Regions from separate parts of the Bradyrhizobium sp. USDA 372 genome, predicted to be linked through region 2. Evidence: riboswitches for the same ligand, from Rfam matches in the RefSeq annotation. Region 2 holds a riboswitch; the other holds the start of a gene.
The links. A riboswitch is a leader RNA that binds a small molecule or an ion and turns the genes downstream of it on or off. The one in region 2 is predicted to bind S-adenosylmethionine.
Positions count from the first base shown of each region.

Region 1 (3,498 bases), 310 kb from region 2:
CCGGAGCGATCGGAATAGATCAGCGCGTCCGCGGCGTCGTTGATGATGCTTGCATCGAGTTGGAACTGATCGGTCATGTCGCCACCTCGCATGTAGCTGGTCTTGCGCATCGTGACACACATTCGGTGTCATCGCCCGACTTGATCGGGCGATCCAGTATCCCAGAGGCGTCCGTCATAGAGCGATAGGCCGCGGCGTACTGGATGCCCCGGTCCCGGCTCCGCTAGGCTACGCCGGGCCAGAGGGTGCTCGGCCGGCGAAGCTTCAGCGAAGTCGGCAAGCCGGGGCATGACAGTAGAGTGTGCAGCTACACCCGAAAATGCTTCGATAGTTTGAGGCCTTGCGCCTGGTAGTTGGAACCGATGCGCTGGCCGTACATGGCGTCGGGGCGGGCCAGCATCTTCTCGTAGACGAGGCGGCCGACGATCTGGCCGTGCTCGAGGATAAACGGCACCTCGCGCGAGCGCACTTCGAGCACCGCGCGGGCGCCCTGCCCGCCAGCGCCGGCATAGCCGAAGCCGGGATCGAAGAAGCCGGCATAGTGCACGCGGAATTCGCCGACCAGGGGATCGAACGGCACCATCTCCGCGGCGTAGTCGGGCGGCACCTGCACCGCTTCCTTGGAGGCGAGGATGTAGAACTCGCCGGGGTCGAGGATCAGGCTGCCGTCGGGGCGCGCCGAGATCGGCTCCCAGAAATCCTCCACCGCGTAGCCGGCGCGGCGGTCGACGTCGACGACGCCGGTGTGGCGCTTGGCGCGGTAGCCGACGAAGCCGCTCGCCTTCTCGCCCGACAGATCGACCGAGACGGCAACGCCGCCGGACAGGTCCGCATCGTCGATGTCGACGAGGCGCTCGCTAGCATGCAGCGCATCGAGCTCGTCGGGATTGAGGATGGCATCGCCGGTGCGAAAGCGCACCTGGCTGAGGCGCGAGCCCTCGCGCACCAAGACCGGAAACGTCTTCGGACTGATCTCGGCATAGAGCGGGCCGTGATAACCGGCGCCGATCATGTCGAAGCGGCGGGTGCCGTCGGCGATCACGCGGGTGAAGACGTCGAGCCGGCCGGTCGAGCTCTTCGGATTGGCGGCAGCGACGATCTCCGGCGGCAGCGCGAGGCTTTCGAGCAGCGGCACGATGTAGACGCAATTGGTCTCGAGCACCGCGCCGTCGGCGAGGCTGAACTCGTGCAGCTTCAACTCGTCGATGCGCTCGGCCACCGTGGCGCCGGGCCCGGGGAGGAAGCTGGCACGGACGCGATAGGCGATGTCGCCAAGACGCAGATCGAGGCTCGCCGGCTGGATCTGGCTCTCGACGAAGTCGTAGGCGGGCAGGATGAGACCTTCTTCCGCCATCGCCGCGATCATGCGGTCGGGCAGGATACCATTGGCGTCGGCGGCGACCGTGAACGTCAACCGGGGGTCCTCATCAAGGGTCAAACGCATCCGGACATGCCGGAAATACAAGTCTTTTACGGCTATCCGATGGACGCCTTGACGGAAAGGGCATTGCGGAATATGAGCATCACTTATCCCGTGGTGATTTGAGCCGGCCGGCTTGCAGCCACGTTAAATAAGTCGCTAAACAGGCCGGGGACCTCTGTGATCCCGGCCCGTGGAGATATCCAGGCCGGTTTTTTTGTGACCGTTTTCGCCTCGACGGTCATGTCGGAGAGGGTCCTATGTCGAAGTCGTCTGCCACTTACCGCCCCGAAACCCGCCTGGTCCATTCCGGCACCCTTCGCTCGCAATATGGCGAGACGTCGGAGGCGCTGTTCCTGACGCAAGGCTATGTCTACGCCAGCGCGGAGGAGTGCGAGGCGCGGTTCAAGGGCGAGGATCCCGGCTTCATCTATTCGCGCTATTCCAACCCGACCATTGCGATGTTCGAGCGCCGCATGATCGAGCTCGAAGGCGCCGAGGCCGCGCGCTCGGCGGCAACCGGCATGGCGGCGGTGACGACCGCGATCCTGGCACCGCTCAAGGCCGGCGATCACGTCGTCGCCTCCCGCGCGCTGTTCGGCTCGTGCCTCTACGTCGTCCAGGACCTGCTGCCGCGCTATGGCATCGAGACCACGCTGGTCGACGGTGCCAATCTCGATGAATGGCAGCGCGCGGTGAAGCGCAACACCAAGACGTTCTTCCTGGAGAGCCCGACCAACCCGACGCTCGATGTGCTCGACATTCCCTCGATCGCCGAGATCGCGCACAAGGGCGGCGCGCGGCTCGTCGTCGACAACGTGTTTGCGACGCCGATCTGGCAGAGCCCGCTCGCGCTCGGCGCCGACGTCGTCGTCTACTCCGCGACCAAGCACATCGACGGCCAGGGCCGCTGTCTCGGCGGCATCATCCTGTCCTCGGAAGCCTTCATCGCCGAGCACATCCACAATTTCATGCGCCAGACCGGCCCGTCGATCTCGCCGTTCAATGCCTGGGTCCTGCTCAAGGGCCTGGAGACGCTCGGCGTGCGCGTGCGCGCGCAGACCGACACGGCCGCGCGCATCGCCGAGGTGCTGGCGAGCCATCCCAAGATCTCGCGGCTGGTCTATCCCGGCCGCGCCGATCATCCGCAGGCGGCGCTGGTGAAGAAGCAGATGCGCGGCGGCTCGACGCTGGTCGGCTTCGAGGTGAAGGGCGGCAAGGCGGCGGCGTTCCGCGTGCTCAACGAATTGAAGCTTGCCAAGATCTCGAACAATCTCGGCGACGCCAAGAGCCTCGTCACGCATCCGGCGACCACGACGCATCAGCGCCTGAAGCCGGAAGACCGCGCCGCGCTCGGCATCAGCGAGGGTTTCATTCGCTTCTCGGCGGGGCTCGAGCACGCCGATGACCTGATCGAGGATCTCACCGCGGCGCTGGAGAAGGCGTGAGGAAAGCTTCGTAGGGTGGGCAAAGCGAAGCGTGCCCACCATTCTCGACTACAATGACGAGATGGTGGGCACGGCGCTGCGCGCCTTTGCCCACCCTACGGCGATAACCTCTCACATCGGCCGATATGTTCTCACATCCGCCGGCACGTTCACCCCGAGCTTGATCTGGCCGACGGAGCGGATGATGTCGTCGCCGAGCAGCTGGGCGAAGCAGGCATAGCCCCAATCGTTCATGTGCAGGCCATCGGCGATGACGAAGCTCTCGACCGGGATCGACTGGTTCTCGTGCCAGTCGCGCATCACCTCGAAGCGCGGGAAGATGCCGACCTTGCGCAGCTCGGCGACGTTGCCGAGCAGCTTGATCATCTTGCCGGCGCTCTCCTTGCGCTGGTTGACGGCCGGCGAATATTGCGGGTCGACCAGCACGATGTCGGTGCCGCCGGCGGCCTGAATGCGGCTGATGCCGTCCTCGACCAGCTTGGCCGTATCGGCGGGATCGAGGTTGCGCAGCACGGCGTTGGTGCCGACCTGCCAGATCACGAGATCCGGATGCACGTCGATCACCTGCGTCTGCAGGCGCTTCATCATCTCGGGCGCATCCTCGCCGCCGACGCCGGCATTGACGACCGT
Region 1 covers NZ_JBRJHR010000001.1:3,537,254-3,540,751, forward strand. Annotated here, with positions in the region: gene AB7M16_RS16815 (PAS domain-containing protein) at 1-77, opposite strand, end outside; gene AB7M16_RS16820 (2'-deoxycytidine 5'-triphosphate deaminase) at 308-1,444, opposite strand; SAM riboswitch at 1,525-1,604, shown strand; gene AB7M16_RS16825 (O-succinylhomoserine sulfhydrylase) at 1,681-2,868, shown strand; gene AB7M16_RS16830 (SGNH/GDSL hydrolase family protein) at 2,980-3,498, opposite strand, start outside.
Region 1: another riboswitch for S-adenosylmethionine. It lies ahead of AB7M16_RS16825 (O-succinylhomoserine sulfhydrylase); the one in region 2 lies ahead of metX (homoserine O-acetyltransferase MetX).

Region 2 (3,498 bases):
TCGAGCGCGACCGAGCGCTCCATCTTGACGTTGATCTCGTCGCAGAGCTGCACGAAATCCTTGATGGTGCAGAAATGGATGTTGGCGGTGTCGTACCAGGTCGCCGGCAGATTCTCCGTGCGCGGCATGTGGCCGCCGATCAGGAGCTGGAGCCGCATCTTCCAGAAGCCGAAATTCGGGAACGAGACGATGGCGCGGCGGCCGATGCGCAGCAGATTCTCCAGCACGACCTTCGGCTGCCGCGTCGCCTGCAGCGTCTGCGACAGGATCACGTAGTCGAAGGCATCGTCGGGATAATTGACGAGATCGGTATCGGCATCACCCTGCACTACCGCGAGCCCCTTGGCGACGCAGCGGTTGACGCCTTCGCGGGACAGTTCGATGCCGCGGCCGTCGATGCCGCGGGTCTCCAGCAGCTGAAGCAGATCGCCGTCGCCGCAGCCGACGTCGAGCACCTTCGAGCCCGGCTTGACCATCTCGGCGACCAGCCGATGATCGGCGCGAAACTGGCCGGACGACGCAGTCGCAGCGCCGTTCAACGGCAGCACTTCCTGAACGGACATCGCTAGCGGTCCTCGAGGCTGAGCCCGCGGGCCTTGCCTGCCGATTGCAGGAAGGCGCGGGAGATGTCGAAAAATTCGGGCACGTCGAGCAGGAAGGCGTCATGGCCGCGATCGGTCTCGATCTCGGCGAACGACACCCGCGCGCTTGAGGCGTTCAGCGCGTGCACCAGCGCGCGCGATTCCGAGGTCGGGAACAGCCAGTCGCTGGTGAAGGAGACCACGCAGAAGCGGGTCTTGATGTCGGCGAAGGCCTTGGCCAGCACGCCGCCATGGTCGGCGGCGATGTCGAAATAGTCCATCGCCCGCGTCAGATAGAGATAGGAATTGGCGTCGAAGCGCTCGACAAAGGACGAACCCTGGTAACGCAGATAGGATTCCACCTGGAAGTCGGCGTCGAACGAGAAGGTCGGCAGCTCGCGGTCCTGCATGCGCCGGCCGAACTTGCGATGCAGCGCCGCGTCCGAGAGATAGGTGATGTGCGCCGCCATCCGCGCCACCGCGAGCCCGCGATGCGGGTGGATGCCACGATCGGCATAGCTGCCACCGTGCCAGTCGGGGTCGGCCATCACGGCCTGGCGGCCGAGCTCGTGGAAGGCGATGTTCTGCGCCGAGTGCCGCGTCGCGCAGGCGATCGCCAGCGCGGAGAACACGCGCTCCGGATAGGCCGCGGTCCATTGCAGCACCTGCATGCCGCCCATCGAGCCGCCGACGACCGCAAACAGCGTGTCGATGCCGAGTCGATCGATCAGCATCGCCTGCGCGCGCACCATGTCGGGGATGGTGATGACGGGGAAATCCAGGCCCCAGACCTTGTCTGTGGCGGGATTGATCGACGCCGGCCCGGTCGAGCCCATGCAGCCGCCGATCACGTTGGAGCAGATGATGAAGTAGTGCTTGGGATCGATGGGGCGGCCGGGGCCGACCAGCGTCTCCCACCAGCCCGGCTTGCCCGTGACGGGATGCACGTTGGCGACATGCTGGTCGCCGGTCAGCGCATGGCAGATCAGCACGGCATTGGAGCGATCGGCGTTAAGCTCGCCATAGGTCTGGTAGGCGATCTGGAACGGGGTGAGATCGACGCCGCAATCGAGCCGCAGCGGCTGCTCGGTGTCGAAATGCGCTATCAGCGAGCTTGGATGGTCCACCTCATGCGACCGCTCGTCGGCGCTGATCGCAGGACTTGGTATCGACTTGACGCTACCCATCTCGGACATCGACCTCGTTTGCGACTGGCTGCTCGAGCGCGCCGCTGACATCAGGCCATGAAAAACCCGGCCTGAACGATAGGTTCGGCCGGGATCGGAAGCGTCCCCGGCCTGTTTAGCGAGTTTTTTAACGTGGCTGCAAGCCGGCCGGCTCAAATGACCACGGAACGGGCAAAAGCTACCGTCTTGGGCGGTTTTCGTCAAGTCGCGGCCCGGATCGGCCCAATTCGCCTCAGTCGCGTCGTCCGCAAAGCACGTCATTTCTCTTTGCTTTCGCCGCCACGACTGCCTAATCAGGACATCCCCCATCGGAACGATCGACGACCAGACATGTCCCAACGCCCGCCCGCGCCACCATCGCTGCAGGAACTGCGCAAGGAGATCGACGCGATCGACGAGGGCATGCATCGCCTCCTCATGCAGCGCGGCGACATCATCGACCGGCTGATCCAGGTGAAGCAGACCCAGGAGGTCGGCTCGGCGTTCCGCCCCGCGCGCGAGGCTTCCATGATGCGCGAGATCGTGCAGCGTCATCGCGGCATCCTGCCGCTCGACACGGTCGAGAGCATCTGGCGCGTCATCATCTCGACCTTCACCTATGTGCAGGCGCCGTTCTCCGTGCATGCCGACATCTCGGTGAGCGAACCGGCGATGCGCGATTCCGTGCGCTTCCATTTCGGCTTCACCGTGCCTTACGTCGCGCATTTCAGCGCGCAGGCCGCGGTCGAGGCGGTGGCGAAATCCAAGGGCGACCTGGCGCTGGTCTCGGCGACCTCGAGCCGCACGCCGTGGTGGCTAGAGCTCGAAGCCGACGGCGCGCCCAAGATCATCGCACGGATGCCCTTCGTCGAGCGTGCCGACCATCCGGCCTCGCTGCCGGTGTTCGCGATCTCGCGCGTCGCCGACAGCGCCCTGGTGACAGAGGTCGAGACCTTCAGCGTGCGCGTCTCCGGATGGAACGCCGAGGTCGCCCGCGCGCTGTCGCCGCTCGCCGAGATCGTTGCGGTGCCCGATACCGCCTTCGACGGCGCGGCGCTGCTGGTCTCGGTCACCAGCGCGACCAGCATCGACAAAATCAGGGCTGCCCTGATCGAGGCGGGGGCCTCGGTTCGCTCTGTGGCCCTCGTCGGCAGCCACGCAACGCGCTATACGGTGCCCCCGACCGGGCCGAAATCGTAAATCGCGAGCCGCCCAGCCTATCCGGAGTCCAAGATGTCCCGCCCCGTGCCGAATCCCGGCATTCTCGATATTGCGCCCTACACGCCCGGCAAGAGCCCGGTGCCGGAGCCGGGCCGCAAGGTGTTCAAGCTCTCCGCCAACGAGACGCCGTTCGGGCCCTCGCCCAAGGCGATCGAGGCGTTCAAGCGCGTGGCGGACCATCTGGAAGACTATCCGGAAGGCACCTCGCGCGTGCTGCGCGAGGCGATCGGCCGCTCGTTCGGGCTCGACCCCAACCGCATCATCTGCGGCGCCGGCTCGGACGAGATCCTCAATCTGCTCGCGCACACCTATCTCAGCCAAGGCGACGAGGCGATCTCCACCACGCACGGCTTCCTGGTCTACCCGATCGCGACCATGGCGGTCGGCGCCAGGAACGTCATCGCCAAGGAGACCAACCTCACCGCCGACGTCGACGCCATCCTGAAGGCGGTGACGCCGAAGACGAAGCTGGTCTGGCTCGCCAACCCCAACAACCCGACCGGCACCTATCTGCCGTTCGACGAGGTCAA
Region 2 covers NZ_JBRJHR010000001.1:3,227,606-3,231,103, forward strand. Annotated here, with positions in the region: gene metW (methionine biosynthesis protein MetW) at 1-563, opposite strand, end outside; gene metX (homoserine O-acetyltransferase MetX) at 566-1,768, opposite strand; SAM riboswitch at 1,863-1,942, opposite strand; gene AB7M16_RS15350 (chorismate mutase) at 2,099-2,947, shown strand; gene hisC (histidinol-phosphate transaminase) at 2,981-3,498, shown strand, end outside.